DNA from 3 places in the Clostridium sp. DL1XJH146 genome. Region 2 is predicted to be linked to each of the others. Evidence: riboswitches for the same ligand, from Rfam matches in the RefSeq annotation. Region 2 holds a riboswitch; each other region holds the start of a gene.
The links. A riboswitch is a leader RNA that binds a small molecule or an ion and turns the genes downstream of it on or off. The one in region 2 is predicted to bind S-adenosylmethionine.

Region 1 (11,272 bases), on a different contig from region 2:
TAGAAAATCTTTAATAAATTAAAAGATCCTCGTCGTTTTGAGAGGCCACTGAAAAAGAATACTTTTTTTAGTGGCCTCTCGTTTTGATGAGGATCTTTTTTGCATTATTGGGTGTTTTTCAAATACTATAGTGTAATAAATTTTTAATCTAATTAATAAAATATAATAGTACATTTTAACGAATAGGTAAAAGAATGGGGTGTAATATTTTGAAGAGATTATTGGGAACTGTTTTATTTATTATTGCCTTTATGGTGTTTTTTTCAAAAATAGTTATTCAAAATGATAATAGCGAATTCGAAATTAATACTAATCAAAATGAAATTAATCAAAACGAAATTAATCAAAATGAAATTAATCAAAATAATAGTGAAGAAAAAGGAATTCAAGTGAATCAACAATCAAATAACATTTCAGTGGATGTTTTGTTGGTTGAAAATAATAAAGTAATTAAATTGGGTCTTGAAGATTATGTTAAAGGTGTTGTAGCAGCAGAAATGCCAGCAGAATTTGAATTCGAAGCACTTAAAGCACAGGCTGTTGCTGCTAGAACTTATGTTGTTGCTCATATTGAAGAATTTGGAGGAAATAGTAACCCGAAGGCTTGTAAAAAAGGTGCTAATGTAACTGATGATGTTAATTGCCAAGTTTATATGAATAAGGAGACAAGGCTTAAGTATTGGCCAGAGAGTAAAGGTGAAGAATATTGGAGTAAAATCACAAAAGCGGTAGAAGAAACATCAGGACAAGTGTTAGCCTATGAAGGTCAATTAGTGTTATCACCATTTTATTTTTCAACTTCTGCAGGAAATACTCAAGATTCAATAGACGTATTTAATAAAGAAATTCCATATTTAAAAAGTGTTGAAAGTCCAGGAGAAGAAGGTTCTCCTAAATATGAAAATGAGTATTTGTTTAATAATGCTGATGTAGTAGTAAGGATAAATAATAATGTGGCTAATACTGGCGTGAACACAAAGAATTTATCATCACAAATTAGGATTACCAGCAGGAGTGAATCGGGATATATAAAAACAGTACAAATAGGAAATGTAACTATGACAGGTATTGAAATTAGAAATATATTCAATTTGAATTCTTCTTGTTTTGAGTTTGAATTCTTGACGGATGAAGTTAAAATAATAACTAAAGGATATGGACATGGTGTAGGAATGAGTCAATGGGGCGCTGATGCAAGGGCAGAAGAGGGTATGACATATGATCAGATTTTAAAATACTACTATACAGGAGTAGAAATAGGTATAGTTAGATGAGACAATTCATATTTAAAATATAAAATCAATGTATAAAAAAATAGATATAAAAAATACATAAAAAATACAGAAAAAAGAATTTATTAGTTAAAAAAGATTTTCCGAGATATAGTTGGAGAGTCTTTTTGTTTTTGCTGAGTTTTATGAATTATGTATTAATTAGTGTTTATTTTTAGCAAAGATAAATGTAAATTATGGATAATTGACTCACTTAAAGGAAGGTTTTATTGAAAGATATATTTAAAAACAGCTTGAAAGTGATTTTAAGTTAAAAATATTGCCGTGCTCGCAAATGCTTTATACAGTATTTCAGTGTTGAACATTATGAATTTCAATTTGTATCGGGAAATGTAGTATTTTGTAGAAAAATAAGGAAAAGTTTTTTACAAAATAATGTATTTTTTAATGTATACCGGACAAACTACAAGTAGGAGGTGTTTTTATGGACTTTAAAGATAAAAATAACAAAAAAACAAATTTTATCAAGAAAGAAGGTTTTTATGTAATTCTTTTTGTGTGCCTATGTATAGTAGCTACTTTTGCAGCAGTGACATCTAGAAGCAGAACTACCGAAGAGGCTATTGATAGTGCAATTAATAGTGAAATTGATACAGCTAGTGATTCCTTTGGAAAAGATACTGTGTTAAATGATAAATCTATTATAGATGGGGCACTAGAAGTAAAGAAGAATGGAGAGGAATTAGTAAATAATGATTTAGAACAAGTTGAAGAAGCGGTAAGTGACGATGGTAAAGAAGAGACTAAAATTGATACTTCACAAGAACAAACTACTGATGAGGTTGCTACAGAAGAAAATAAAACTGTTGCTGTTACTTCAAACAATGCACAAAGCTTTATTAATCCAGTAGTTGGCACACTTGCAAGAGCATATTCAGAGGTTCCTGTTTTTTGGAATACTACTGAAACAAGTAGACCAAATTTTGGAATAGATATAGTAGCTGATTTGGATACAGATGTTGTTGCAGTAATAGATGGTGAGGTTCAAGAAATTTCTCAAGATACTCAGGATGGTGTGAAAGTTGTGCTATATCATCCTCAAAGTGATTTAAGAACAGTATATAGCAATCTAAATAAAGAAATTACTTTAAATATAGGAGATAAAATAAAGCAAGGTGATGTAGTAGGTAAAATAGGAGGAACTACTGTAAGAGGTGCATGTGAAGATTATGGTAATAACTTTTTGCATTTTGAAGTCATGAAGGGTTTAGATGAGGATATTCAATATTCAAGTTTGGATCCATTACAATATTTAAAATATTAGGAATGGGTAAATAATATTAAGTCATTTCCTTTATGGAAATGACTTAATATTAGTACTTGATTGAGTAAAAAATGCATAAATATTAATATAGTAGTTAAGGAGGCAGAAAGTTGAAGGACTACATTGAAGAAAGAGTTTTAGAGGTTGCTAAATATATAATTGAATCAAAAGCAACAATACGAAAAACAGCAAAAGTATTTGGTGTTAGTAAAAGTACAATTCATAAAGATATGACTGAAAGATTACCAAAAATAAACCCTCAAATAGCAACAGAAGCTAAAATTGTTTTAGATTTAAATAAAGCTGAAAGACATATACGAGGTGGAAAAGCAACAAAAATGAAATATAAGACAATAGATGGTTAAAAATTATATAAAAAAACTATTTTTTTTTATGAATATATAGAAATTAAAGAATTATATGTATATAATAATTAATGTGGGTATTTTAAAACTAAAGAGCAGGAGTGGGTTATTGGATGTTGTGGAATAGGAATACGGATGTGGGTATTGATTTAGGAACAGCTACTGTATTAGTTTATATTAAAGGAAAAGGGATAGTGCTTAAAGAACCTTCAGTTGTTGCAATTGAGACGAATACCAATGAGGTACTAGCTGTAGGTGAAGAAGCTAGAAAAATGATAGGAAGAACACCAGGAAATATTGTATCGATACGTCCATTGAGAGACGGTGTAATATCAGATTATGACATTACAGAGAAAATGCTTAAGTATTTTCTGCGTACCGCGGTTGGTAAAAGAAATCTTAAAGCATCAAGAGTTGTTGTTTGCGTTCCTTGTAAAGCTACAGAAGTTGAACAAAGAGCAGTAAAAGACGCAGCTATTAATGCAGGTGCAAAAAAAGTTTCATTAATTGAAGAACCTATCGCAGCAGCTATTGGTGCAGGATTAGATATTACTAAAGCTGTTGGGAAAATGATAATTGATATTGGTGGAGGAACAACTGATATTGCCGTTATATCATTAGGAGGCATGGTTGTAAGAAACTCTATTAAAGTAGCTGGTGATAAGTTTGATGAAGCAATAATTAGGTTCATTAGGAAAAAGCACAAGTTACTTATTGGTGAGAGAACTGCAGAAAATTTGAAAATTAATATAGCTACTGCGTTTGAAAGAGAAGGGAACCCTACTATGGAAGTTAGGGGGAGAGACTTAATTACTGGATTACCTAAAAATATTACAGTATCTTCTGAAGAAATAAAAGAAGGATTATATGAAGTAGTTCATGCTATAGCAGAATGTGCACATTCAGTACTCGAAAGAACTCCACCAGAGCTAGCTGCAGATATTTCTAATAATGGAATTATTATGACAGGTGGGGGATCTTTACTCAATGGTTTAGACAAACTAATTCAGAAAATTACAAATGTGCCTGTATATGTAGCGAATGAAGCAGTTTCATGTGTTGCATTAGGAACAGGAGAAGTGTTGAATTATATTGATAAAATAGATACAACATCTATAGACAAAGGTTTTAGCTTTGAATAAAAGGATCCTGGAAGGATCTTTTTATTGTATAGGAAAGTTTTTTCTCTTTCCTATACAATAAAAAAATGGTGTAGGAGTGGAAGAACTTAGTAACAGCATTTATGGAAATACTTAGATTTAGTAGTTGTATTTGTAAAACATAAAATTTCCTAGTGAAGTGATTCTGCGTAGCTTTTTTATCTGAATTTAAATAAATAATAAGAATGTAAAAATGCATCACAGATTACTTTTGCCATATCTAATATTAGATTTAATCTGATATTCCTATTTGTAAAAAGTTCATTATTATCACTAGAATCAACTATTCCGATAATTGAATAATCACCAACAGCGGGTAATACTTTGCCTACACCTTTTCCAGGGTGGATTGGATAATTTCTCGCTTGTATCTCGCCTATATTTTTTTTATTTCCTAAGCAAGCATCTATTCCTATAATTTTAGAAGCTGGATTTTCTTTTTTTATTTCTTTTAGTTTTTTATCTATATTTAATGCATGGATTGGAGAATTGATAGTTCCGTATACTTTTAAAGGAAAATTCTTTTGTACTAACATAGAACCTACAGCTGGACCTAAGCAATCTCCTATGCAGCGATCTGTTCCTATGCAAATAATTACTGTATTGGTATCAATATAATCTTTAATAAAATAAGATAATTTATAGTAAGATAAGTCTTCAAAATAATTAACTTTAAGTTTATCCAAATATGCACCTCCTCATTAATTTATATGCTAGAAAATTTGATTTTATAAGGTTTGTATAAAATCAAATTTAGTGGAAATAATTACAAATAGAGGTGATTATTATGAAAAAAGGATACTTATCGATTATTATAATATTATGTACAATTATATCAGTAATTTTAATGACCCATGATTATAATTTAAATGGGAAACAAGAGTGTGCTGAAATAATTGATAGAGAAAAAATTGAAGTAAGAGAATATCAAGATTCACAAGTAATAAATAATACCACTATTAAAGATAATATAGAAGAGGTAAAAGAAAATTGTAATAATGATGAGGATGTTACTAAAGCATGTATCGATATGAAAAACAATAATGAGGAAAAAAAAATAATTGAGAATCTAAATAATTCAAATAATTCAAATAATGCAAATAATGCAAATTGCAATGAAAAAGATGATATTGGTATCATCCAAAATGAAAAAAATACAAGTCAAAAAAATGAAAATATTGATGAAATTTACATATTAAATGAAAAAGATGTATCAGTTTTTAAAGTTGATGCAGATAAAATTCTTGATGAATTAACATTAAATGAGAAGAAAACATTGTTGTTTTTAGGAACTAAATTTTCACCAATTGATTATGTTAAAATAAAAAATTATTTGTATATGGATGATAGAGAAGAAGGGGTGTCGTGTGCTCTTAAGTTAGCAGAGAAGAGATTGACAAATGAGGATTTTAAAAAAATGGAGGATGTAATTGATGAGTATATAGACGTTGATGCAGTAGAGAAAAAGGATTAAAATTAATGGCTTTTTCTATATAGTATACATATAGTTATTATGTGTTTTTAAGTGAATTTAAAAGATTGTTATTAATTTTAAAATAAAGAGCAATTTTTTAAAAAGTATTACCCTATGAATAAAAGAGTAATTAAGATATATTTGTAGTAAAATGAAGTTTAGTTGGATAAAATGGTCCTAAATGGAGTTTGAAATAAAAAGAATATCTAGGTATACTATAACTCGTCGGTAAAACAATATAAAACATAAAAATAAATGCGCTGGTATAGCTCAATTGGTAGAGCAACTGACTTGTAATCAGTAGGTTCTGGGTTCAATTCCTAGTACCAGCACCATGTGTGGAGGAGTTCCCGAGTGGCCAAAGGGGGCAGACTGTAAATCTGTTGCGTTTCGCTTCGATGGTTCGAATCCGTCTTCCTCCACCATTTACCATGGGCGCATAGCTCAGCTGGGAGAGCACCTGCCTTACAAGCAGGGGGTCACAGGTTCGAGCCCTGTTGTGCCCACCATGTACAATTTAATATATTTTGGAGGAGTTCCCGAGTGGCCAAAGGGGGCAGACTGTAAATCTGTTGCGTTTCGCTTCGATGGTTCGAATCCGTCTTCCTCCACCAAAAGAGTATTACAAGTTGTAATACTCTTTTTATATAGAGTTTACACAATACCGTAGCTGTTATATAAATATTGTAGCGTAAAGATTAAATTTTATTATACAGTTTATTAACAAAGAATAAATTATAGATATAATTTATTGACAGTGTTTTTTCAGTGTGGTAATATAACATTGATTTTAAATAAATTAAATATAGTTCTACTTATCAAGAGAGGTGGAGGGACGTGGCCCTATGAAACCCAGCAACCTGTACAAAAGTGCAAGGTGCTAATTCCAGCAGCTAAAGCTGCAAGATGAGTGAGTCGTTTATGAAAATAACCTCTTCACTTTTGTGGAGAGGTTTTATTATTGGAGGGGGAAATTTTATGAAAAAATTATTCACATCAGAATCAGTTACAGAAGGGCACCCAGATAAAATCTGTGATCAAATATCAGATTCAATACTAGATGCAATAATGGAAAAAGACCCAAATGGTAGAGTAGCATGTGAAACTGCTGTAACAACAGGTATGGTATTAGTTATGGGAGAAATATCAACTGATTGTTATGTTGATATTCCTAAAGTTGTAAGGAATACTATAAAAGAAATTGGATATACAAGAGCTAAATACGGATTTGATGCTGATACTTGTTCAGTAATTACTTCTATTGATGAGCAATCAGGGGATATCGCTATGGGAGTTAATGAAGCATTAGAATCAAAAGAAGGCAAAAAAGATAATACTGAAGCAGTAGGTGCAGGAGACCAAGGGATGATGTTTGGTTATGCTACCAATGAAACTGAAGAATATATGCCATTACCTATAAGCATGGCTCACAAATTAGCAAGAAGATTAACTGAAGTAAGAAAAAATGGGACTTTAAGCTATTTGAGACCTGATGGTAAAACACAGGTTACAGTTGAATATGACGGAGATAAAGTTGCAAGGATAGAAACTATAGTAATTTCTACACAGCATGATGCAAACGTAACACAAGAAACTATTCGAGAAGATTTAATAAATTATGTTGTTAAAGAGATTGTTCCAGAAGAATTATTAGATGAAAATACTAATTATTTTATCAATCCTACGGGAAGATTTGTAATTGGTGGACCACAAGGGGATTCTGGTTTAACTGGTAGAAAAATAATTGTTGATACTTATGGTGGTATGGGAAGACATGGTGGTGGAGCTTTTTCAGGAAAAGACTGTACAAAAGTTGATAGGTCAGCTGCTTATGCTGCTAGATGGGTAGCTAAAAATTTAGTTGCTGCTGGTGTTGCTGATAAGCTAGAAATACAGTTAGCTTATGCGATAGGTGTAGCTAAACCAGTATCAATAACTGTAGACACTTTTGGTACATCAAAATATGCAGAAGATAAAATAGTAGAAATAGTAGAAAAAGTATTTGATTTAAGACCAGGTGCTATAATCGCAGAGTTAGAATTGAGAAGACCAATATATAGAAAGACTGCAGCTTATGGACATTTTGGAAGAACAGATGTAGATTTATCTTGGGAAAAACTTGATAAAGTAGAAGAAATAAAAAAATACTTATAAAATAAGCCATATGGCTTATTTTATTTGAAGAGTTTAATATAACGCCATATATGATATCGGGTTTTATGTAAATATGATCTATTTACAAATCGTTCAATGTAAAACAGTTTATAGATATATTTACTGATGAAGAATATTTAAATGATAAAAATAGATTTGAATAGAAAATGAATAAAAGGGTATTCTAAGTCTGAAAGGGGAGTTTTTATGAAACAAAAACATAATAAAAAAGCAATTGACGATAACAAGAAAAACAATCCTAAAAAAGCAAACCCAATAACATTGGAAGTAGATACAAATATGAAGAAAAAACCAAAAGGGATGCCAGAAATATAACTCACTATTAAATTAGTGGGTTATATTTTTGATTAAAAGCCATTTGTATATTGTTATACAAATGATAAAATGATTATTGAAGAGTTTGTTGTGAAATTTAGGTTATTTATAAATTAAGCTATATTTTAGAATATTGTTGATATTTATGCTGTTTAATTAATTCATATCAACACCTATTTAAAACATAATCTTAATATTAAAAAATTGTTATAGATGTTATATGAGTATATATAGATTATAGAAAAAACAGGAGATTAATATGAAAAAAAATAAGATTATTACTATAAAAAAGGACCACACAGAAATTAAAGCAGAATTAATTTATAGAAAAAGAAAAACTATGGAAATAAAGATCAAACCTCCAAATGAAGTGATAGTTATTGCACCTTTATTTCTAGATGAAAATCAAATAATGGATATATTGCAAGGAAAACATTCTTGGATATTAAAAAAGTTGAATTATTTTAAGGAAATTGATTATAAAAACGAAAAAAAACAATTTAAAAAGGGTAGTATTTTTTATTACCTAGGAAAAGAATATTCTCTTTCACTAAATGAGAGTAAAAATAGTGACTGTATAGATATAATTTTGATTAATAAGAAAAATAACTGCGAAAATATAATAATTAGAAAAAATATAGAAATTACTACAACAAACGAAGATATAATAAAATTGGAATTGATAAGATGGTTTAAAATAGAAGCTAGTAGAGTTATAAATAATAGAGTTGCTCATTACCAAAATATAGTTGGAGTAAGACCTATAAAAGTAAAATCAAAAGAACAAAAGAAAAGGTGGGGTAGTTGTACAAGCACAGGAAATGTTTTATTTAATTGGAGGCTAATAATGGCCCCTGTAGATGTAATAGACTATGTTGTTGTACATGAATTATGTCATCTTATCCATATGAATCATTCTAAAGACTTTTGGAGTTTGGTACAACATATAATGCCGGACTATGATATAAAGAAAAAGTGGCTTAAAGAAAATGGATTTAAGCTATTCCTTTAGAGTACATTAATAATTTAATAGATTTTTAAGACTTTCTTGTAATGAATTTAATCTTTATAGTGTAGAATAATATCTAATGGGACATAATTAATGCATTATTGTATTATTTAAATCAAAAGAGAAATAAATGATATTAAAATAAGGAGTGTAAGGGATATGAAAAAATTCTCAAAAAAAAGAATTATAATTGTAAGTGTATTAATAATTGCAGTCGCTCTGATTGCTTTAAGAGTTGTAGGTGGAAATTCTACGCCACAAGGAATATCTGTTAATACAGCTAACGTAGAGCAAGGTGATGTGGATGACTTGCTTTCTTCTGTAGGAACAATCCAATCAGAGTATACTAAAAGCTATAATGCTAAAGGTATATCTACTATAGAAACAGTAAATGTAAAAGTGGGAGATTTAGTAGAAGAAGGACAAGTTTTAGTAACATTTGATGTGGAAGATAACAGTAACTCTGTAAGATTATTAGAAATTCAATTGGATAATGCAAAACTAAGTTTACAGAGTCTTCAAAATCAAAATACAGATGCTGACGCTAAAAAGGCTGATTATAATTCACAAATTGATGATTTAGAATCAGAAATTGAATCGTTGAATAAAGAGATAGAAGATACAGAGGCATTAATTCAAGATCAAAATTCAGCTGAAGTAGAAAATACAGAGGCAAGCCAAGGACAAACTTCAGCAACACAAAATACTACATTACAAAGTCAATTAACAGCTTTGAACTCAGAAAAAACAAAAGCAGAAGCTGAAATTAGTACTTTAGAACAGAAAATAGATACTATAGTGTATGTTAAAGACACTAGTATAAAGCAAGCTGAAAATACAGTTGAATCTGCACAAATTAATTTGGACCAAGCGAAATCAGTAGAAATTGAGGAGAAAATTGTTGCTGAAAAAGCAGGTACTATAACAGCTGTAAATGCAGAAGAAGGAATAAGCACTAATAATGTTCAGGCAGCTGGTGGCGGATTAGTTGAAATTACAGATTTAAATGATTTGAAAATTGTTTTATATATTGATAAATATGAAGCTGGAAATGTAGCACTTGGGAATTTAGCCACAATCTATGATGGAGATAAAGAATATGAAGGAGAAGTTTCATATATTGCCCCTAAGGCAGATGATATGACAGGTAATTTATTAGTGGAAGTAAAAGTCAGTAGTGAAAATTCAGCGTTAAAAATTAATTTTGAAGCAGATGTAGATATTCTATTACAATCAGAAAAGGATGTTTTATATATTCCAGTGGAAAGTATAAAGAAGGATGAAACAGGAGAAGAATTTGTATTTGTTGTTCAAGATAGTAAAGCTGTTAAAAAAGTTATTGAAAAAGGGCTTCAATCAGATTCTTACGTAGAAATTATAAGTGGATTAGAATTAGGAGAAGAAGTTATACTTAATCCTTCAAGTGAAATTTTAGATGGGACAATTGTTTTGAACGGCTCAGAGAGTATCGAAAAAACAGGTGGTTTATTTTCAACAAGAAGAGGAATGAGTAACTAAATTCTGTGATGAAAAGAATGGCTTAGCAGGAGGAATGGTATAAATGATAGAAGTTAAAAACATAATAAAAAGATATATAACTGGAGAAATTGACTTTATGGCATTAAATGATGTTTCACTTAAAATAGAACAGGGTGAATTCACATCTATAATGGGTCCGTCAGGTTCAGGGAAATCAACACTTATGAACATTTTAGGATGTCTTGATAGACTAGATTCTGGTACTTATTTTTTAAATGGTAAAGATGTATCCAATTTAACTGAAAATGAATTGGCATTTGTAAGAAACAAAGAAATTGGTTTTGTATTTCAATCTTTTAATCTTTTGCCTAGAATGACAATACTAGAAAATGTCGAATTGCCAATGATATATGCAGGAGTATCATTAAAAGAAAGAAAACAAAGAGCTTTAGTAGCTTTAGAAAAAGTAGGACTTAGTGATAGAGTCCATCATAAATCCAATGAGATATCAGGTGGCCAAAAACAAAGAGTTGCAATAGCAAGGGCAATAGTTAATGATCCAAATGTTATAATGGCTGATGAACCAACAGGTAACTTAGATAGTAAATCTACACTGGATATTATCGATATATTTCAAAAGCTTAATGATGAGGGTAAAACTATAGTTATGGTAACACATGAGCCTGATGTTGCAAAGTATACAAAAAGAATTGTAAGATTTTTAGATGGAAAATTAGTT
Region 2 (11,272 bases):
ATTTCTGGAAGACCTACATTGACATCTAATATATCTGCTCCTGCTTCCATCTGAGATATAGCTTCTCCAAGGATATAATCCATATCGTTATTTTTAAGTGCTTCTTTAAATTTCTTTTTACCTGTAGGATTTATTCTTTCTCCTACAACACAAATAGTATCACCTATAAAAACTGTTTTTGTTGAACTAGAAACAGTAGTGTACTTTTTCACACTATTTTTGACGAAAGGTACAATACTAATTTGACTTACTAATTCCTTTATAAAGGTTTCATCAGTTCCGCAACATCCACCTAGAATAGACACGCCTTTTTTTGCTATTTCTTTCATAAAAGAAGAAAATTCAGTAGGGGTAACATCATAGACAGTAGCATTATCTACAATTTTAGGTAAACCTGCGTTAGGCTGTACCATCACTGGAATAGAAGAATACTTTAATATTTCATCAACTACAGGCATCATTTCTTTTGGCCCTAAAGAGCAGTTTATTCCAAGAGCATCTACACCTAAGCTTTCTAAAACATTAACCATAGTAACAGGATTACTACCACTTAGCGTTCTAAGGCTTTCATCAAAAGTCATAGTACAAAATACTGGAAGATGGCTATTTTCTTTCGCTGCAAGAATGGCTGCTTTTGCTTCGTATAGATCAGAAATCGTTTCTATGATTATTAGGTCACATCCAGCTTTAACACCAGCTAGTACTTGTCTTTTATATATATCGTAAGCTCTTTCAAAAGGGAGAGTACCCATAGGCTCCATTAATTGTCCTATTGGTCCTAAATCAAGAGCTATAGAAGCATCTGCATCACCTTTTGCTTCTTTTGCTAAAGAAGTGGCAGAATAGATTATTTCTTCAACTGAATAACCTGTTTCTTTAAGTTTTAGTTCATTAGCACCAAAAGTATTTATAGTTAGTATATTAGCACCAGCTTGTATATACTGATGGTGAATATCCTTTATTATTTCAGGATGTTCAATATTATATGTTTCTGGGATTTCACCTCTTTTAAGGCCTCTTTTTTGTAACATTGTTCCCATTGCCCCATCAAAAAATATAAATTCTTTCCCCAATTTTTTTCTAATTTCCACAGTAGTCCCCTGCCTTTCTAAATAAACAATCATTTTTTTTATTGCATGTATTACATCCGGGATGCTGCCTTCCTATATTTTTATCTTGAAAACCTATAACAGCAGTAACTGATTTTCTTGGAAGTAATATATTTGTATCTGTAACTGTAAGGCCAATTTTTTTATGTGCATCTAGTACATTTAGAATATTGTGCTGAATATTTAAGTCAAAATCACCATAGCCAGGGCTATATCTATAGGTAATGGCTAAATTTAATTTTTCTGCTTCTTTTTTTACTTCTTCTTCGATTTCATCACAAAAACTCTCTATGGCGGTAGTAGCACAAGCATCAAAAATTAGAGCTTTAGTTAAATTACTTTTTTCGTATAACCTAGTTTTTTTTTCAATTTGGACACCTAAAGTTGAAGCCATTATAGTACATTTTGTTGAATTTTTTAGATGATTATATATGTCTCTACCATGAAAAGTCAAATTTGTATCAGTAATTTTCACGTTTTGGGTATCTTGAATTTTCATTAGATCAAAAGTTTTAAAAGTAGACTTAGGGATAGAATATTCTTTTACTTCTTCTATACATAGGTCTATTAAATTTTCTATTGTTGTATCTGTTTCTTGATTTCTATATCCTAGATATCTCAATACTTCGCTTCTATCTATAATCATAAAAAATTCACCTCTTCATAGGTTAGTGTTTAAAATAATTATTTATCAATATACAAAACTAATTCATATGTACATTTCCATGAACAAGTATAAAAAAATCACAGTACATATAAGTATTTCTAGTATTAATAAATATACAAATTTATTGTATCTATTGTATCATAGGAAGTAATAAAGATAAACAATATAAATAATCAACTTATTTTTACAAAAAAAACTAGTATTTAATGAATTATAGATTTGTAAACGGTAAGTTCAAGTAGTGCTTTGTATATATAAAGGAGCAATATTTTTATACAATTCGATTATAATTTTTAGTTGACATAATGGCTATTTATTATTAAAATTTATATCAATGAATAAAAATTCAATAAATTCCTTATCTAGAGTGGTGGAGGGACTGGCCCATTGAAACCCGACAACCAGCATTTATGCCCGGTGTCAATTCCAGCAGAAAGTATTTTTCTGAAAGATAAGATTAATAGCGCTTACTATATAAAAGAGCTGTTTTTCTTAGGGAAAACAGCTCTTTTATAGTGTGAAGTGTGAAGTGTGAAGTGAATGTTTCTTTTCTCCTTACGGAGAAAAGTTTTGATCTTAAAATTCTTTAATTAATTAAAAGATTTTGCGTAGCAAAATCATCAGTAATTTCACACTTCACATTCCACACTTCACATTATTATAAAATAAGAACAATTAGCTAAATAAAACTTTAAATAATAATAAAATTTATTTAGTATAAAGATAAAAGGGGGTTATTCGTTTGTTTATAAAAGATATTTTTAAAGAGAAAAAATCAGTGGTTTCCTTTGAGATTTTTCCACCTAAAAAGGAAGCTTCCATAAGTACTATTTATGAAACAATTGATGCATTAGCGTATCTTAACCCAGATTATATAAGTGTTACCTATGGTGCAGGAGGTACATTGAATAATGATACGGTTAAGATAGCTTCATATATTAAAAATCAGCATAAAATAGAGGCTCTCGCTCATTTAACTTGCATAAATTCAACTGAAGCTGAAATTGATATGGTTCTTAGAGACCTAAAAGATAATAATATCGCTAATATTTTGGCCTTAAGAGGGGATGTACCTGATAAATTCAATTTGAATTTAAAAAGAGATTTTTATTATGCTAGTGATTTATCTTCTTATATTAAAAAGAAAGGTGATTTTTCTATAGCAGGGGCATGTTATCCAGAAGGACATATAGAATCAAGTAATTTAGATGAAGATATTGATAATTTGAAACTAAAAATAAATACAGGTGTTGATTTTCTAATTACTCAATTGTTTTTTGATAATAAATTTTTCTATGACTACAAATTAAAAATGGAAGAAAATAATATAAAGATTCCTATAGAAGTGGGGATTATGCCTGTAATCAATAAGAAGCAAATAAAAAGAATTGTTGATTTGTGTGGAGCAACTTTGCCAAGAAAATTTGTAACTATAATGGATAAATATGAAAATAATAAGGAAGCTCTAAGAGATGCTGGAATTGCATATGCTACAGAGCAAATAGTAGATCTTATTTCTAATGGAGTTGATGGTATTCATATATATACCATGAATAACCCATTTGTAGCTGAAAAAATAGTTAGTAATATTTCTTCAGTAGTTAAAGCTAATAATATAGTATAGTAGTGTAAACTATTGTAGAAACTATTGTAGAAACTATTGTAAAAATTATTGTAAAAATTATTGAATAGGATAAAAAAATAAAAATAATATAATTCTGAAAAGGGTTACTTGTGTTGTTGCATATAGCATTTTATGGTAACATTATTAGAGGGAAATATCATAATTAAATATTAAAAATAAGATTATTTAAGCAAAAATTTAGGAGGTATTATAAACATGGGATTAACATTAGATTTATCAAAAGCTAAACCTTTTTTACAAGATTACGAAGTGGCTCAAATGCAGCCAATGGTTGATGTAGCTCATAAAATGATACATGATAAAACAGGCCCAGGAAATGATTTTTTAGGATGGGTAGATTTGCCGGTTGATTTTGATAAAGATGAATTTGACAGAATTAAAGCTTCTGCAGAAAAGATAAAAACAAATTCTGAATACCTTATAGTAATTGGTATAGGTGGTTCATACTTAGGAGCTAGAGCTGCTATAGAAATGAATGCTAGTACTTTTCATAATTTAATGCCAGAAAATAAAGATAGTGTTAAAATATTATACGCTGGAAATAATATAAGTTCTACATATATGGCTGATTTAGTAGAATTAGTTAAAGATAAGGACTTTTCTGTTAACATAATTTCAAAGTCAGGTACTACTACTGAACCAGCTATTGCTTTTAGAATATTCAAAGACCTTTTAGAAAAGAAATACGGAAAAGATGGAGCTAAAGAAAGAATTTTTGCTACAACTGATAAAGCAAGAGGAGCACTTAGAACTTTGGCAAATGCAGAAGGATACGAAACCTTTGTTATCCCTGATGATGTTGGTGGAAGATTTTCCGTTTTAACAGCTGTTGGATTATTACCAATTGCAGCTTCAGGAATAAATATTGATGATATGATGCAAGGAGCAAAAGACGCAAGAGAAGAATATAGTGTTCCTGATTTAGATAAAAATATAGCTTACAAATATGCTGCAGCAAGAAATGCTTTATATAATAAAGGAAAGAAAATAGAAGTTATGGCTAATTTTGAGCCTTCATTACATTATGTTGGTGAATGGTGGAAACAATTATATGGAGAAAGTGAAGGAAAAGACCAAAAGGGAATATTCCCAGCTTCTTGTGATTTTTCAACTGATCTTCATTCAATGGGACAATACATGCAAGATGGATTAAGAATGATGTTTGAAACTCAACTTAATGTAGAAAAGCCTAGAAAATCAGTTATATTAGAAGCTAATGAAGATGATTTAGATGGACTTAATTATCTTGAAGGAAAAGATATGGACTTTGTAAATAATCAAGCTTTCAGCGGAACAGTTTTAGCTCACGTAGATGGCTCAGTTCCTAATATAGTAATAAATATTCCTGAACTTACAGCTTACTATTTTGGATATATGGTTTACTTCTTTGAAAAAGCTTGTGGATTAAGTGGATATTTATTAGGAGTTAACCCATTCAATCAACCAGGTGTTGAAGCTTACAAAAAAAATATGTTTGCTTTACTTGGAAAACCTGGGTATGAAGATTTAAGAAAAGAATTATTAGAAAGACTTTAATTTAAGGATATTAATTAAACAATCTGCGATATGAAATAGTATTGTTTTTATAAAAAGTTATTAATATTGATTAATGTGCAATGTGAAATGTGCAGGGTGCAATTAATGATAATTTTCTTCCCTTTGGTCTGAAAATCTTTAATTGTAAATTGCTAATTGAACATTGCACATTATTATTATAAGTAAAACTAATAATATAAGAGATAATTTTAATACATACAATTCTTTGTAATAGAGTTTGTTATTTTAAAATTGGGGGTTTTATTTTGAGAATAATAGTGGATGCGGATTCTTGCCCTTCTAGAGATATAATGGAGAAGGTAGGAAAAGAGTTTGAGTTAGAAGTAATAATGTTTTGCGATCTAGATCATTTTATCGAAAGTGATTACGCTGAAGTTAGAATTTGTGACAGTGGATTTCAAAGTGTGGATATGAAAATAATAAATGAAGTTAAAAAGCAAGATATAGTTGTATCTGGTGATTATGGTGTAGCTGCAGCAGTACTTGGCAAAAAAGCTTATGCAATAAGTCCTAACGGAAAAGAATATACTGACGAAAATATTGAAAGACTTCTATTTGAGAGACATATGGCAGCTAAGGTAAGACGAGGCGGAGGCAAAGCCGGAAAACATAGAAAGAGAACTAGTGAAGATGTTGATAGATTGTATAATGGACTTATTAGGATAATTAGAAGAGACAATGTATAAATGGAAAGATAATGCACAATGCTTATTAAAGATAATGCACAATGCACGATGCACAATGCACAATTAAGGAGGAAATTTTTTAGCGGAGCTAAAAAATTTCTTTTTATTTATTGAAGAAAAAGCCAATTCAAAAGCCAATTTAAAAGCCAATTCAAAAGCCAATTAAAATATTAATCGAAACAGAAATAAAGGCAAAATAAAGTTTGGATTTAAATTAAATTTAATATCAAAATAGAGCTTAATATTAATATATATCAAGGTAGTTAACGATTTCTAGGATGTTCTAAATTGCTTTAGATATTTGTTAAAAGGCAGCAAGAATATTTGTATGTAATAAAAAATATTTTTACTGCCTTAATTATTCACTTATTAACTCTTTTATTGTTTAATTATTTGTGCTCTTATTGGTTTATTCTTTTATTAATTAAAGATTCTCCGAAGAATGAGGAGAATCATCCTCAATTGTGCATTGTAAATTGCGCATTGTGCATTGAATTAATGTTGTGCATTGAATTAATGTTGTGCATTGAATTAATGTTGTGCATTGAATTAATATTGTGCATTGAACTAAAGCTCTTCTCTATAAAAAACACTTGCACTTATACTCTCTAGATGTAGAGAATCTAATTCTACGCATGTTAATGGTTGATTGCTAGCTCTGTATTTGTTAACAACTTGAGTTAGTCTCATTTTTTCTCCTAAATATACATCTACAGCGTAAGTATTTGGATTGAAAATCACAATTATTTCTTTCCAAGGTTCATCTTTTTCTAAATGAATTATCTTGTAGGCTACAACATTTGGTGGAGTGTTATCTAAAAATAGGATTGAATTTTTAATTTGTTCTTCGGTTTTAAGTTTAAATGCTGGATGATTTTTTCTTATGTCTATTAAACCTTTTAAATACTCGTTTAGGTCATTAAACTCCGATTTTCTATCCCAGTCAATCCAATTTATTTCATCAGGTGAATTATAACTGTTTTCAATTCCATTTTTTGTTCTTGCAAATTCCATACCTGAATGGATAAAAGGAACTCCCTGAGAAGTTAATAAAATTGCAAAAGATAATTTCATCATATTTTTTTTATCATCAACAGAATATTCACTGGAATTTATATTAAATTTGTCCCATAAAGTATGATTGTCATGGCAAGATAAATAGTTAATTGATTGGCTAGATTTTAAAAATCTCGAAGTTTGTTCATTAAAATAATTAACTCCAGCAACTATACAATTTTTGAGGTTATGCTCTTGATTGACTTTACCATTAGAGTAACCTTTATCATTGGCTACAAAATTATTACCTTTCACAGTATCTCTGAAAAAGTCATTGAAAAATCCTATATAAGGCATTTTATAGGAATTATCTATGTTTGCTTTTAAATCAGCATCTAGTAAGGTATTTAAGTTCCAACCTTCGCCGTATATCATGATATTTTTGTTGATTTGCTTAAGTTGAGTGTGAATTTCATTCATAGTATTTACATCTAAAATACCCATAAGGTCAAATCTAAAACCGTCAATATGATATTCTTCAGCCCAAAAGAGAAGGGAATCAATTATAAATTTAGTCATCATTTTATTTTCAGAGGCGGTATCATTTCCTACCCCTGTTCCGTTAGATGGTACGCTGTAATTATCAAATCTAAAATAATATCCCGGAAATATTTTTTCAAAGCTACTTTCTTCTATTATAAATAAGTGATTATATACTACATCCATATTTACGCCAATGTTATTTTTGTGAAAATGAAGAATCATTTCTTTGAGCTCCCTAATTCTAACTAAAGGGTCATAAGGGTCACAGGAAAAGGAACCTTCAGGAGCATTGAAATTGACTGGATCATAACCCCAATTATATTTAATTGGGTTTTTTTCATCTACACTCGTATGACTAAAATCAAAACAAGGTAGAATTTGAACATGTGTTATACCTAAATCTCTTATGTGAGAATAAGCAGTAGGTAAACCTAATTTAGACTGTGAATTTTCTTCTGTTAAGCCTAAATATTTACCGTTTTTTTCAACATTACTATTTTTGTTTGTGGAGATATCCCGTATGCTTAGCTCATATATAATGCTTTCTGTATTATCTTTTAGAGTAGGACCTTTATCACTATGCCAATTCATAGGGTCTGTTTGTTGAAAATCTATTATAGCACCCCTATAACCATTGATACCAATAGCTTTAGTGTAGGGGTCAATTGTTTCATTTATATTGCCATGAACATTAACTTTATAAGTATAAAAGTAATTTTTTAAATTTCTTTTTATTGTAGTTATAAAAAGACCGTTTATTTCTTGCATTGTGAATTCTTCACCAGTGCAAGGTTCTTCGATGTCACCAGTAGTATATATAAGTACAGATATTGTTTTAGCTATAGGGGACCATACTTTGAAGGTTGTTTCATCTTTATTGTATAAATATCCTAATTTGGTAGTGGTATAATATTTATTATTAAAGGAATCAGTTTTAAAGAGTGGAAAATAAAATATTTTTGTTTTATTATTTTCACAAAGAAGAAAAGTCTCAGATTTGATAAAAATCTCTTTTTCTAGCTCTAATATAATAAAATTTGCATCTAATTTCGTTATATTTAATATATTTATAGAAATATTCCCATTTTTTATTGAAAAAGTGCTTTCATTTATATTAAAATAGTCATATATTTCAATTTTAACTTTATTAAAATCTATAAGTAATGCTGTTTTTATGAACATATTTTATCCTCCTGAAAATAGCTGAAAATTATGGTTCTTTAATTATAAACTGAAAAATTCTACAAGTCAAAAAATAGAGTATTAGAATAAAATGTAATATAATAAAGGTATTACTTTAAAAATTAGTATTATTAAATGTATAGGGGCTGAAGTATATGAATAATTTCACATTTGAAATTGGATCTAAATCACCTAGTATTAAAAATGAACAAGTTTTAATAAGAGTAAATAATAACAAAAGCGTTGAAGATTACCTTTACAAATTTATGGTTGGAAATGATGGTAAGTGGGAGACACTTAGAGGTTATGAAAGAAATAATGAAATTCAATGGATGCCAACTAGAATAGGAAATTATATCATTATGGTTCAGATTAAAGATTGCAAAAGTATAAAGCCATTTGACTTTATATTAAAAGAAGTATTTGAAGTAAGTGATGAAATAAACAAACAAAACGGAGAGGAGCCTAATGACAAGAATATGACAACAAAAGAAGAAAAAAATTCTGTGCAGATTGAAGCTGAAAATATTAAGAAAAATGAAACTAACAATATGGAAGATAACCTTAGAATAGAAAAGATTAATATCAATAAAATGATTGATAATGGAAAAGTTAATTTTTTGGATTTAGAAATTATACCTAATATAGAAGGAGATTTTCTTTATAAATTTATAATTGACAATAATAAAGAAAAAGATGTGATGGGGTATAGTGATTCAAGTTTTATTAGTTTTTCACCTGATGATATTGTCAGCTATAAAATAGAAACATTTATAAAAAAAGGAAAAGAAAAAATGGCATATGAAGATAAAGCTTTCTCAAATGTATATATAGATGATAAAAATGGGAAATATATTGATTACACAATAATGAATATTAAGGATTATTATAGAATTGGTGACGATATAATTATTGATTTTAATTTCTCTTCCAAAAATATTGATGATTATAAATATTTGATAAAAATTGATGATATTAAAATTGAAGAATCAAATTTTACTAATAATAGTAGATTACATATCAAACCAAAGAGTTCAGGAGTATATACTATATATATTGGTAAGAATAATGTTGTAGAAGAAGAAAACAAACCTATGTATGGAATTGTGAAATTCAAGGTAAATTCTCTTAATCCTGTAAAGATAAAAGAGGTTGTATTAGATAAAAAAGAGGTTTATATAAATGATTTTGTAACTATTAGTGTAGAAGCAGAGGGTGGAAAGTATATATTATTTGAATTTTACATGAAAATTAACGAAAAATGGGAAAAAGTACAAAAATATAGTAAGAAAAACTTTTTTACATTTATGCCCGTAGAAAAAAAGAAATATAACTTGTTTATTGTTGCTAGAAGTAATACTAGTCAAGATGAATATGATGATCATTATAAACTGGATATAAATGTTTTAGATGAAAACAGCAATTGTTCATAGAGGCCATTTGGATTTAATATAATTACATAGTGAACGTAGTATTTTTAACAATTATTAATTTTTGAAGGAAAAAAATTAATGATTATATAAAAATGAAATTTCTTGTGTAAATGCCTTGCAATTTAATCTTTATTTTAATATAATTACGTTGCAAGGGTAATTAAAAAGTTATTTGAAAAAAAATAGTCCCCTTTTTACGAAGAATCCCAGCCCCAGGGTATTCTTCACCCTAATGCATAGAACTTTGCTATCCACCGTTTGGATAGCATTTTTTTTTAGCTAAAAATGCAAGAAGGATTTCTTGCATTATTTTTTTGCTTTAAAATAGTGAAGTGATGAAGCGAATTGTGGTAAAATAATAGTATCTATATTTATAGTGAGGTGATTATATGTCAGATTACAATCCAAAATTGAAAAATCCTGAGATGGATTTTCTTTGTGAGGCTATTCTATCGTTAGAAAACATAGAGCAGTGTTACAAATTCTTTGAAGATATTTTTACTATTCATGAAATAAAATCTGCAGAACAAAGACTTCAAGTCGCTAAAATGTTGAAGCAGAAAAAAACATATACTGAGATAGCGAAGATTACAGGGGCTAGTACAGCAACAATTAGTAGAGTAAACAAATGTTTAAATTATGGTAGTGGTGGATATAATTTGGTATTAAATAAAATTAACTGGGAAGAATAAAAGAAATATACAATTTCAGTGATGAGGAGTGTTTTGATGGATTTAAAGGCATTATTAAATAAAGAACAATATGAGGCAGCAACGACTATAGAAGGACCACTATTAGTACTAGCTGGTGCGGGAAGTGGTAAAACTAGAGTACTTACATATAGAATTGCACATATGATTCAAGATAAAGAAATTCCTTCATACAACATATTAGCTATAACTTTTACGAATAAAGCAGCAGGTGAGATGAGGGACAGGGTAAGAAAATTAGTTGGTAATGAAGCAGATAATATGTGGATATCTACTTTTCACTCTTCTTGCGTGAGAATATTAAGAAGAGAAATTGAAAAAATAGGCTATAACAAGAATTTTGGTATTTATGATTCATACGACCAAAAGACTCTTATGAAAGAATGTATGAAGGAGTTAGATATTAATGATAAAGACATTAATGAAAGAGAAATACTTAATAAAATAGGTAGCTTAAAGGATGACCTTATAACTTGCAGGGAGTTTGAAAAAGATGCTGAAGGTAATTATAGATTAGAGAAAATTGCTAAAGCATATAAACTTTATCAAAAAAAATTAAAAAGCAATAATGCTTTGGATTTTGATGATTTGATTTTTAATACAGTAATGTTATTAAGAAAAGACGAAGAAACTTTAGAGTTTTATAGAAGAAAGTTTAAATATATTATGGTAGATGAGTATCAAGATACTAATAGAGCACAATATGAATTGGTTAGACTATTAGTTGGAGAAAGAAATAATATA
Region 3 (11,272 bases), on a different contig from region 2:
TTGTTTAGCACGGTAAAAAGTAACACGCGCCCAAGTCTCATTTCTTTTTAATATTTCACCGATTTCTCTAAAACTTAACTCTCCCGTGAGTCTTAAATACATAACTTCTCGCGACTTTTCATCTAGTTTTTGAATTTTTTGATACAATGCAATTTTAGAGTCACTTTCCAAAATCGTCTGTTCAACATTTTCTCTTGCTGGTAGATTATCTGAAATCTCATTCATTGAATCCGATGCATGTCTATTTCTTTTCTTAAATTCTTTATACCATAGGTGCTTTGCAATCTGACAAAGCCAAACGGATACTTTACAATCCCCTCGGAAGTTCTTATATGTTTTCAAAGCTTGATAAAAAGTCTCCTGAGTCAACTCTTCCGATAAATCTGCATCATGAGTCATGCAGAACAAATACTTGAATACTGTTTGAAAATGGTCATTATAAAGCTTTTCTATATCCCGCACTCACTCTCTCACCTCCTACTAATAAGTACTGAAAAAATACTATTCGTTACAAAAAACGAGAAGTTTTTTTAATTTCCTCAAAAGTACAATTTATTCTTATATATCCCTAATCAAATATAAACAAATTATCAATGCTTAATATTTAAAATTAAAATATTATACCCTATGCAAAATTTCCTTCAAAACATTTGGTATATTAGCCTTACTCTTAGTGATAAAATCCACTCTTAAAACACATTTCTAGTGTAATATTAAAAATATTTAAAGTCAAAAAGGCACTAACTAAATTTATATTAGTTATGTGCCTTTTTATTATAAATAGTATTTTCACAACGTATTCTTACCACTAACTCTACATGTGTTGTATAAACAACCATAACCTACTGCATCTCACCGACTTCGTTAAGATTGTACGGAGTAGCCTGATAAACATAATAATTCAACCAATTAGCAAAAATAAGGTTTGCCCCACTCTTCCATCTAACTATTGGTTTTTGCTCTGGATCATTATTCTTAAAATAATTTTTCGGTATTTCTATATCAAGTCCCCTATTATAATCTCTAAGATATTCATACTTCAAAGTGTCCTCATCATACTCTGAATGCCCCGTAACGAATATTTGCTTTCCATCTTGTGCTATAACAATATAAGGTCCTGCTTCATCCGATACTGCTAACAATTCTAAATCAGGATGACTAAGAATATCTTTAGAATCTATTCCTGTATGCCTTGAATGTGGTGCATAGAACTCATCATCAAAACCTCTCATCAATTCACATTTTCCATTCTTCACTTCATGTTTAAATACACCAAACATTTTTTTAGGAAGAAGATGCTTATCAACACCATAATGATAGTATAATCCTGCTTGAGCTCCCCAACAAATATGAAGTGTTGATGTTACATTTTTCTTTGAATAATCCATTATTTCTTTTAATTCTTCCCAGTAATCCACATCTTCAAAATCCATTTTTTCAACAGGAGCTCCAGTAATAATCATACCATCAAATTTTTCATTTTTAATTTCATCAAAAGTACTATAAAACATCTTTAAATGTTCATAGGATGTATTCATTGATTTATGTGTCTTGGTATTTATAAGTACCATTTCAATTTGTAATGGAGTGTTACCTATCAATCTAACTAATTGTGTTTCAGTATCAATTTTTGTAGGCATTAAGTTTAATATTAATATTCTTAAAGGTCTTATATCTTGATGAATAGCCCTTTCATAATCCATTACAAATATATTTTCTTTTCTTAAGGTATCTATAGCCGGTAATTTTTTAGGTACTACAATTGACATATATCCAATCCTTTCTAAATATTATTTAACGCTTGATCAAGGTCAAGAATTATATCATCTATATCTTCTATACCAACAGATACCCTAATCATATCAGGTAAAACTCCCGCTGCTATTTGTTGTTCTTCACTTAATTGTCTATGTGTTGTACTTGCTGGATGAAGCACTGAAGTTCTAGCATCTCCAAGATGTACAACCAATGCTGCTATTTTAAGATTTTTTGTGAATGTCTTTGCAGCTTCAACTCCACCTTTAATACCGAAAGACAAAATTCCACTACCACCAAGTGGCAAGTATTTTTTAGCAAGATCATAACTATTATGACCTTCTAACAATGGATAGCTAACCCAATTTACATTAGGGTGCTTTTCTAAAAATTCAGCAACCTTAAGAGCATTAGAGCTATGTCTTTCCATTCTTAAATGAAGTGTTTCTGTTCCTAAATGCATTAAAAATGCATTAAATGGACTTAAACAACATCCTAAATCTCTTAATAATTGAACTCTTGCCTTAGTTATATAAGCGGCTTCTTTAAAAGTCTCCACATATTTAACTCCATGATAGCTCTCATCTGGTTCTGTTAATTCTGGATACTTACCATTATCCCAATTAAAGTTTCCCCCATCTACTATTATTCCACCTAAAGATGTAGCATGACCGTCAATATATTTAGTAGCAGAGTGAATAACTATATTTGCGCCATATTTAAATGGATTGCATAGAATTGGTGTTGCAAGTGTGTTATCTACAACGAATGGTACATCCATTTCTTTTGCTAGTTTGCTAAACTTATCAAAATCTAATATATTCAGACCAGGATTACCTATAGTTTCACCAAATAGAAGTCTAGTATTATCTTTAAAGGCTTTTTTAAGTTCCTCGTAATCTGTATCTGGGTTAACAAATGTTACATCTATACCTAATTTTTTAAGTGTAAACCCTAATAAATTTAATGTTCCACCATATATTGTAGAAGCTGCAACAATATGCTGCCCTGCACTACAAATATTAAGAACAGCAAGTAAACTAGCTGATTGACCTGCTGATACTGCAAGTGCACCAACTCCACCTTCAAGCATATTTATCTTATCTTCAAGAGCTCCTACAGTAGGATTACTAATTCTTGAATACATATGTCCCTCTGCCTTTAAGTCAAATAAATCTGCAACTTCATCAGGATCATTATATTTGTAAGTAGTACTCTGATATAATGGCAGTACTCTTGGTTCACCTGATTTAGGTCTGTAATTTCCTTGTATACATATAGTCCCTTTTTTAAAATCCTTTTGCATTATAAATGCCCCCTTTTTTTGTTGTTTCTTATTTGTGATTATTGTTTGTGTATAAAGTTTGCTTGTATTAATAGTTTTGTTTCATATTAATGTGAAGTTTGCAGAGTGCAGAGTGCAGTTAAAACCTTTAAAGATAATGTTCAATTTGAAGTATCCCATTATTTATAATTATATCCATATATCTAAGATTTCTTTAATTAATTTAAGATTTTCAGAAGAATGAAGAAAATCATCCATCACCGAACTCTGCACATTGCACTCTGCACACTTTACTTAGAACAAAAATTAAAAACATAATTAAAACTTTAATATTAAAATATTTTAAAACAAATAAAATTAAAGCTGCTTCTTAGATAAGAAGCAGCTTAGTAATCATGGATATTTTTTGATAAAAAATATATTCCACGTTTCTATTTCTGTTCTTATCTATCAGAAAATTAATTCTGCAGGATTTGACACCGTGCATCGAATGAGATGCTGGTTGTCGGGTTTCATTGGGCCAGTCCCTCCACCACTCTTGATAAGTTAGGATATTATTTGCTTTTTTGATTAGTTTATATTCTACAACTATAATTAAATTTTTGCAAGCACTTTTTTATATAGTTTTAAATTTAACTATTCTTTTTCGTAAGGCCAATTCTCTATTCCACCTAAATTGTAAATATTTTTATATCCAAGTTTATATAGCATTTTTGTAGCTTTCTTGCTCCTCTTACCTTTTTGACAATACACAATAATTTTAGTTCCTTTATCTTGAATAACTTCATTTGCTTTTTGATTAATTGAATCTATAGGCAAATTCACCGCATTAGTTATATGTTCTTTTTCGTACTCTTCTTCAGATCTAACATCTAACAATATAACGGTTGAATCTTCTTCCATCGCCTTTTTTGCCTCTTCTGCACTAATTTCAAAGCAACCATTACTTTGAAATATTTCCGTAACATCACCACTAGTATCACTATGTTTATTTTTATCTGGTTGATTCGTTTGTGCAAATACTGTACTTACATTTAACAATAATGCCATAGCTAATAAACATAAAACATTCTTAAATCTTTTATTCATAAATATTCCTCCTCATAAGTATAAAGTTTTCAAAAACTTATTTTATTTTATTCAAGCAATATTTATTCTACGCAAAAGTATTGTAATTATTCTTATTAATGATTATTTACTCTGAAATTACAATTTTAAAAATAGGCTATGTTTTAGAATATTGTTGATATTCATATTATTGTTTTTGAGATAAAGTTATTTACTTTACTAATAATGTGAAGAGTGAAATGTGAATTGTGAAGTTTTTGAAACATAGTTACAAAAAAGATAAAAGCGACAGATAGCCTCTGCCGCTTTTATAAATTAATCATTTTTAATTAATTTTGAATTCTCTAAAACTTTTAACAAAGGATATCCTAACACATAGCATGCAATTAGCTCCCCAAAAGCAACCCATAAAATTGTTGGAATTAATGGAAAATTAGCAACATAATGTAGCATAGTTCCAACTATTAATCCATTAACAATAATTGGTGGTATCGGAGCTAAAGCTTTACTCTTCATTTTTGATGTAATTACCGCTGCAATAAGTGTAGCAAGTGTACCAAAAATAATATCTGCAAGTCCATATCCTCCTACAATATTTGCTAGTAAACATCCTACAGCTAGTCCAGGAATAGCTGCCGGCATAAAGAACGGTAATACCGTCAATGCCTCTGAAACTCTAACTTGAAGTGGCCCATAACTAATGGGTGCTAGTACAATTGTTAACACCGCATAGATTGCGGCTATTAGCGACGCTTGCACCAAAAATCTAACACTTTTATTCATTTTTTTCTACCTCCGTAGTTTTATTTATAGTCAGGATATTGCGAACTGACTCCAATGATTTTAGCATATTTATTGCTATAAATCAAATAATATTCATTATTTTGATTTTGGTAATTTTTTAAATAACCACTTCACTACATTAAGCGTTTTCTTTATTCCATACCCATTGCATTTAATTTAACTCATTTATTAATAAATAGTTATTTTTTATTGTAAAACAATAATTTTGTATTGATTTTCATCTATTGGAATGTTAATATTTAATTAATCAATTTTATTCTAAATTACATTATTTAAAAGGAGATTAATTATGGATAATGCAAAAGGTAATGCAAAAATTATTGAATCAGAAACCAATCAAAAGAAGAAAAAACTAACTTACTGGCAATCGCGTGAAAGGTTTTTATATGAATCTAATAGAGAGAAAGATTTCATCAATGAAAATATTCCTACATATAAAAAAATGATTTCTCTATTACTAATACTTATACTATCAACAATCTTTGATATTTTCTTCATTGGTAACTCAATGGGAATTTCAGTTTTTATTTATGAATTACTAATTATTTCTGTATTTTTTTATATCCCTAAAAAAAAGTTGAAATTTAATTTCAATCTAGGCTGGTATCTTATGCTAGTAAGTTTGTTGTTATCTTTAAGGTATTCAATATTTTCAAACCCTATTTTTCATGCTATCAATGTAATAATCATTCCTATACTATTAATACTTTCTTTGTTATTAATTTTTTACGATGAAAACAAAGAAAACATTACCAATTATTTTGATGCTTTTTTTCAGCAAATACTTCCGAGATCTTTCGATGGATTTAATAAACCATTTCAATTTCTTCATGAATTTATAAAAGTTTCTGAAAAAAAAGAATCTAAAAATGAAATAAATAAAAATATATTAAAGGGAATTATAATTTCTATACCTATAGTTTTTGTACTAGTTCTATTGCTATCAAGTGCCGATAAAATGTTCCAATATTATCTTTTAAATGCTTTTAGTTTTGGCAATTGGGATCCATCAACTGCTATTGGTCATTTTATTTTTATATTAATATTTTTCTTTTATCTTTTCGGCTTTATATGGAGTTTTAATTATCCTTTTAAGAATTTTTCATATAAGCAAAAGGAAAAAACTCAATTAGATGGCACTATTGTTGTAACCTTACTAATTATTATTGATTTACTTTACGCTTTATTCTGTATAATTCAAACTAAATATCTATATGTAAACAAGAATAAAGTTTTGCCAGAGGGAATTTCCTATTCAAGTTATGCTCGAGAAGGTTTTTTTCAATTAGTAGCAGTTACAATAATCAACCTACTGATAATTCTAATTATTATTAAAATAACTAGATACAAAAGTAATAAGCTAGAGCTCTTTACAAAAATACTAATGAATATAACTTTAATATTCACATTAATGATGCTGTATGCTTCACATTATAAGTTATCACTATATGAAAATGAGTACGGACTTACCTATCTTCGCTTTTTTGTCCACTATTCAATACTTGGGATATTATTATTAATATTAATATTTTCAATAGGATTATGGATTAAAAAAATAAACTTAAAAAAATACAGTATAGTTCTACTTATGACAATGTACTTGCTTATAAATTTCTTCAATGTAGATAAATTTATAGCCAAAAGTAACTTCCAAAGATACGAAAAATCAACTAAGATTGATGCTTCCTATATTTGTCAACTAAGTCCCGATGCTTTTTCATACATTTATTCTAATAAAGATAATTTTAATTATGAGTTAGATATTAGAAACAACATAGAATATTACCTTGGCAATTGCAAAACATATGCAGAAACTACCGACAAATGGTATGAATTTAATTATAATAAGCATATTATTGAGAAAACAATACAATAGATACAATTCACAATGCACAATGCACAATGCACAATTATGGATGATTTTCTTCCCTTTGGTCAGAAAATCTTAATTTAAATATAAAAGCTTATAATACATCATGTAGCTAATATATAATATGTTAAAAAACAAGTATATTTTCAAGGGGTGAATAGATATGGAGCAAAAACAGAAAAAGCATCTAGTAACAATATTCATTATTATGGCTATTATTATTGGTGGAGTAGCTTACACTATTAACTGGGCATTTTTTGATATACAAAGAATTGATGGACAAGATTATCTTAAGGAATCTACTTCACCAAATGGAGCATATACCGTAACCTCTTATTTAAATAATGGTGGAGCAACAACTGGTTATGCAGTTTTATGTACATTAAAGAATAATAACAATGGTAAAATCAAAAATATTTATTGGCAATATCATTGTGAAGAAGCCAATATTCAATGGTTAGATGATGAGATTATAAAAATAAACGGTGTGGAATTAAATGTTAATAAAGAAATCTACGATTATAGAAGAGAATAAATATAATGTATAAAGGACTGATTACATGAAATCAATAACAACTTTATATGATTTGATAAAAAAAATAAGTTTGATATTGGGTTGTTTATTTTTAATTAGTCCACTATTCATATACTATTTAATACACGGAAATCAGGAACGATATGTAAGAATTATAAATGGGTCTCCCCCTTTTGATAAATTTGGTGGAGGTCCCTTTCAACTATATATGTATTTAGGCTTGCTTATAATAAGCATTATATTTTTTATAATTTATTATATTATGAACAAATTAAAATCTTAGGAGATTACTAAAATGAAAAACAAATACCTTATAAGTCTTTTAGCTATATTAATATTTTTGCTCAGTGGCTGTGAAAATTATAAGTACCCACCAGGTAGAGATACTCGTGACTATTGGGGATGCGATGCTGAATATCAAATAATTTACGAAGGTCTATGTAATAATAAAGATGATAGTATAATAGAACCTGTAATTCATAAATACTATACAAGTGGCTATTATGTATATATTACTGGTTCAAAAGGATATACCATTCTAAACTGGAAAACTGGTGAAATAAAACAAAATTTTGATTTGAACCTCTTTACTGACGGAGAAAAAGAAATATTTAGCAATAATTCTGCAACAATAATAACTGAAGAAGAGTATTTAGAATTTAAATTAGATAATTTTACTAATAAAAATGGATTTCAATTTACTGAAATAGTTATATGTTTAGGTTACTCACCTGAAGATACTAAAACAAAAGATTTCTTATTAACTAATAAAGATGAGATAATCAACAAAACAATTTATGAATGGTTTGATAATAATTATGATGCAACAAAACTTGATGATACCCCTGAATATCTCCAAGGACAATTAGCCGATTATTTAATGATAGAAATACCCGATATAAGTATCCAAAAAACAATTATGAGATACGGTATTAGTTGGTCATAATAATTCCCCCTTTTATTGGTAATATTTTTCTTATTAGTATATAATATTTTATAATAAATGAGTTTTCTTTTAAAAGTTATTTGTATGAGGAAAATTTGTTTTTATGAAATATTCTTTTGTTTATTGTAAAAATTACAAATTACAATGTTATTTTAAAATATAACCTATAAATAAAGAAAAAGGAGTTTGATTATTAATGATTAACATTAAAATTTCTGAAGAATTAAAAAATGTATGCCCTCAAATGGCCTTAGGATGCATTCAAGCAAAAGTTACAGTTCAACCTGGAAATGATGCTTTATGGGAAGAAATAAATAACTATTGTGAAATAGTTAAGAAAGAAATACCTATAGACAAACTTGCTTATTGTCCTCAAATAAAGGATGGAAGAGAAATATATAAGAAACTAGGAAAAGCCCCTAGTAAATATAGAATTTCATCTGAAGCACTTGTAAGAAGAGTCCTTCAAAACAAGGGCGTTTACAAAGTTAATAATGTAGTAGATGTAAATAATCTTATTTCTATGAAGTCTTTATATTCTCTAGGTTCTTATGATATAGATAAAATAAAAGGATCAATTGTACTCGGTATTGGTAAGGAAGGTGCTTCCTACAAGGGAATCGGAAAAGGTATTATCAATGTTGAAAACATTCCTGTTTTTTCTGATGATGCAGGTTTATTTGGAAGCCCAACAAGTGATTCCGAAGTAGCTATGATTAGAAATGAAACTAAAAATATAGTAATGAACATAATTTCCTTCAGTGGAACTTCTGAGCTAAATAAGTATATGGAAATGGCAAAAGAAAAGTTAGAAAAGTATGCTTATGCAGAAGAAGTGGAGTTTCTTATTGTTGAGTAATTCTTTAGAATGCACAATCTACAATTAAAGATGATTTTGATGCGCAAAATTATCTTTAATTTATGTTTAAAACATAGGAGGTGAACTATGGAGCTTACAATTATTGCATTTTTATTGATTATTATATCATTACTTATTACAACTGTTTCTTCATTGAAAAATGAAATTACTAAAATGAACTTAACAATAAATAAAATAGCAAAAGAAGTAGGTGTAACTAATCCTTCTATAGACTTTGATAATGTAAATATTGAAGTTCTAGAATTAATAAGAGAAGGTAAAAAAATAAAAGCCATAAAAAAATACAGAGAACTCACAGGTATTGGTCTTAAAGAAGCTAAAGAATATATTGATAATTTATCTGAAAATCAGATTAACTTATAATCAAAATTTCCAGTAATATTGTAATAGAAAGATTATTAATTACACAAAACTATCTAGAGCCCCGTCTTCTGATGTGGTTTATTATTTCTAATATAAAAAGGGATTTTTTAGCTCCGCTAAAAAATCCCTTCCTTAATTGTGCATTGTGCATTGTGCATTAATATTTTATTATTTGTGCATTGTGCATTGTGCATTGTGCATTGTGCATTGTGCATTGTGCATTGTGCATTAATATTTTATTATTTAAGCATTGTCACATCCATATGAGGATACGGAATATTAATCCCTTCTTTATCAAAAGCAATCTTAACTTCTTCCATCATATAGAAGTGAACTTCCCAATAATCTTCTGTTTTGCACCAAACTCTTGTTGTAAAATTAATTGAACTATCTCCATGTTCAGATAGTCTTACAAAGGGAGCTGGCTCGTCCATTATTTTTTCATTTCTTGAAATTACTTCATTAATTACTTCTTTTACTTTTTTAATATCCGCCTCATATCCAACTCCAAAAGTAAAATCTACTCTTCTTGTATCATTAGCATTATAATTGACACAGCTTCCATTTGATAATGGACCATTTGGAATTACTATTCTTTTGTTATCTACAGTGTTAAGTATTGTGTAAAATATTGATATATCTTGCACTGTACCAGTATACCCTTGTGCCTCTATAAAATCACCAACCTTGAAAGGTTTTAATAATAATATAAGAACTCCACCTGCAAAATTTGACAAACTTCCCTGTAGCGCTAACCCAACTGCTAATCCAGCACTCCCTATTAAAGCAACAAATGAAGTTGTTGGAATTCCTACCATTGTAACTAATGATATAATCAAAAATATTTTCAAAGTCACATTAGTAATAGTAATTAAATACTTAAATAAAGTTTCATCAATATCCACTTTACCCAAGCTTTTTCTCATTAAATTCGTTATCATTTTAATAACTTTAAAACCTATAAACAAAATTACTAAAGCTACTAACACATTCAATGCATTTGCATAAATCAATCCTAAAATATTATCAATATATTGATTCATATTGAACCTCCTCTAAATTATTTATCCGCTAGTTTATATATCTCTAGTTTCTATTATAAAATAATACTTTATATTAGTAAAGAACTTATATTATCTCCCATTTCCACAAATAAATCTTTATTTTAAAGAACTATTAATTTTATTTACTATTATTAAGTGGAACTTGGAATTCTACAAAAATATAAAAAATAAAACTTGACACTAGCCCCTTATTACTGTACTATGTCATTAGTACAGTAATGGTAATGTTATGCATGATTTTTCTACTATCTACATTGAAAATTTTGTAATATTTATGTAATAATTACACAAAAAAAACTGTGCTATAATTAATTGTTCTTAAATTATACTATTAAGGAGGTACATATGAATTTTTTTAAAAAATTATCCTTTTTTGCAATTATATTTCTAATGATTTTTTCTTTTAATGCATTTGCAATGGATGGTCTATCTATGTCAATTGCAAGTACCGCAACGGGACAACTTCCTATAACATCGAATATGGATTCTAATATTGAATCTGCATCATCAACAGCACCAAATTTTAAAATTTATATCGATAAAGTATCTACTGATCCTGAAAATATTAATCCAGGTAGTGAATTTAAAATTAAAATCACTTTAAAAAACATTGGGAGTAAAGACTTAGAAAACGTAGTACTAAAAATGGATTCTGTTGAAGGAAAAAATATTCTTGAAGGTTTTTCTCCTATAAATACAACA

Region 1: it holds a riboswitch for S-adenosylmethionine, as region 2 does, so the genes downstream of both, metK (methionine adenosyltransferase) here and metF (methylenetetrahydrofolate reductase [NAD(P)H]) in region 2, are expected to answer to the same signal.
Region 3: it holds a riboswitch for S-adenosylmethionine, as region 2 does, so the genes downstream of both, ACVHXK_RS12540 (O-acetylhomoserine aminocarboxypropyltransferase/cysteine synthase family protein) here and metF (methylenetetrahydrofolate reductase [NAD(P)H]) in region 2, are expected to answer to the same signal.

The regions. Positions count from the first base shown of each region.
Region 1 is NZ_JBTVVN010000025.1:13,649-24,920, forward strand. It holds gene spoIID (stage II sporulation protein D) at 210-1,274, shown strand; gene ACVHXK_RS12350 (peptidoglycan DD-metalloendopeptidase family protein) at 1,717-2,556, shown strand; gene spoIIID (sporulation transcriptional regulator SpoIIID) at 2,667-2,921, shown strand; gene mreB (rod shape-determining protein MreB) at 3,035-4,063, shown strand; gene yyaC (spore protease YyaC) at 4,240-4,767, opposite strand; gene ACVHXK_RS12370 (hypothetical protein) at 4,869-5,555, shown strand; tRNA gene ACVHXK_RS12375 (tRNA-Thr) at 5,815-5,890, shown strand; tRNA gene ACVHXK_RS12380 (tRNA-Tyr) at 5,896-5,980, shown strand; tRNA gene ACVHXK_RS12385 (tRNA-Val) at 5,989-6,064, shown strand; tRNA gene ACVHXK_RS12390 (tRNA-Tyr) at 6,085-6,169, shown strand; SAM riboswitch class I at 6,368-6,468, shown strand; gene metK (methionine adenosyltransferase) at 6,534-7,709, shown strand; gene ACVHXK_RS12400 (hypothetical protein) at 7,917-8,045, shown strand; gene ACVHXK_RS12405 (M48 family metallopeptidase) at 8,305-9,057, shown strand; gene ACVHXK_RS12410 (efflux RND transporter periplasmic adaptor subunit) at 9,214-10,572, shown strand; gene ACVHXK_RS12415 (ABC transporter ATP-binding protein) at 10,616-11,272, shown strand, end outside.
Region 2 is NZ_JBTVVN010000023.1:9,751-21,022, reverse strand. It holds gene ACVHXK_RS11840 (homocysteine S-methyltransferase family protein) at 1-1,091, opposite strand, end outside; gene ACVHXK_RS11835 (vitamin B12 dependent-methionine synthase activation domain-containing protein) at 1,081-1,755, opposite strand; SAM riboswitch class I at 2,132-2,234, shown strand; gene metF (methylenetetrahydrofolate reductase [NAD(P)H]) at 2,519-3,400, shown strand; gene ACVHXK_RS11825 (glucose-6-phosphate isomerase) at 3,611-4,957, shown strand; gene ACVHXK_RS11820 (YaiI/YqxD family protein) at 5,224-5,664, shown strand; gene pulA (type I pullulanase) at 6,232-8,385, opposite strand; gene ACVHXK_RS11810 (triple tyrosine motif-containing protein) at 8,541-9,818, shown strand; gene ACVHXK_RS11805 (YerC/YecD family TrpR-related protein) at 10,208-10,510, shown strand; gene pcrA (DNA helicase PcrA) at 10,547-11,272, shown strand, end outside.
Region 3 is NZ_JBTVVN010000025.1:40,735-52,006, reverse strand. It holds gene ACVHXK_RS12550 (RNA polymerase sigma factor) at 1-462, opposite strand, end outside; gene metA (homoserine O-acetyltransferase MetA) at 843-1,769, opposite strand; gene ACVHXK_RS12540 (O-acetylhomoserine aminocarboxypropyltransferase/cysteine synthase family protein) at 1,784-3,064, opposite strand; SAM riboswitch class I at 3,481-3,588, opposite strand; gene ACVHXK_RS12535 (rhodanese-like domain-containing protein) at 3,677-4,129, opposite strand; gene ACVHXK_RS12530 (QueT transporter family protein) at 4,424-4,891, opposite strand; gene ACVHXK_RS12525 (DUF4153 domain-containing protein) at 5,202-6,788, shown strand; gene ACVHXK_RS12520 (DUF5412 family protein) at 6,946-7,317, shown strand; gene ACVHXK_RS12515 (hypothetical protein) at 7,613-8,263, shown strand; gene ACVHXK_RS12510 (B3/B4 domain-containing protein) at 8,460-9,122, shown strand; gene ACVHXK_RS12505 (ribosomal protein L7/L12) at 9,210-9,506, shown strand; gene ACVHXK_RS12500 (mechanosensitive ion channel family protein) at 9,746-10,549, opposite strand; gene ACVHXK_RS12495 (COG1361 family protein) at 10,916-11,272, shown strand, end outside.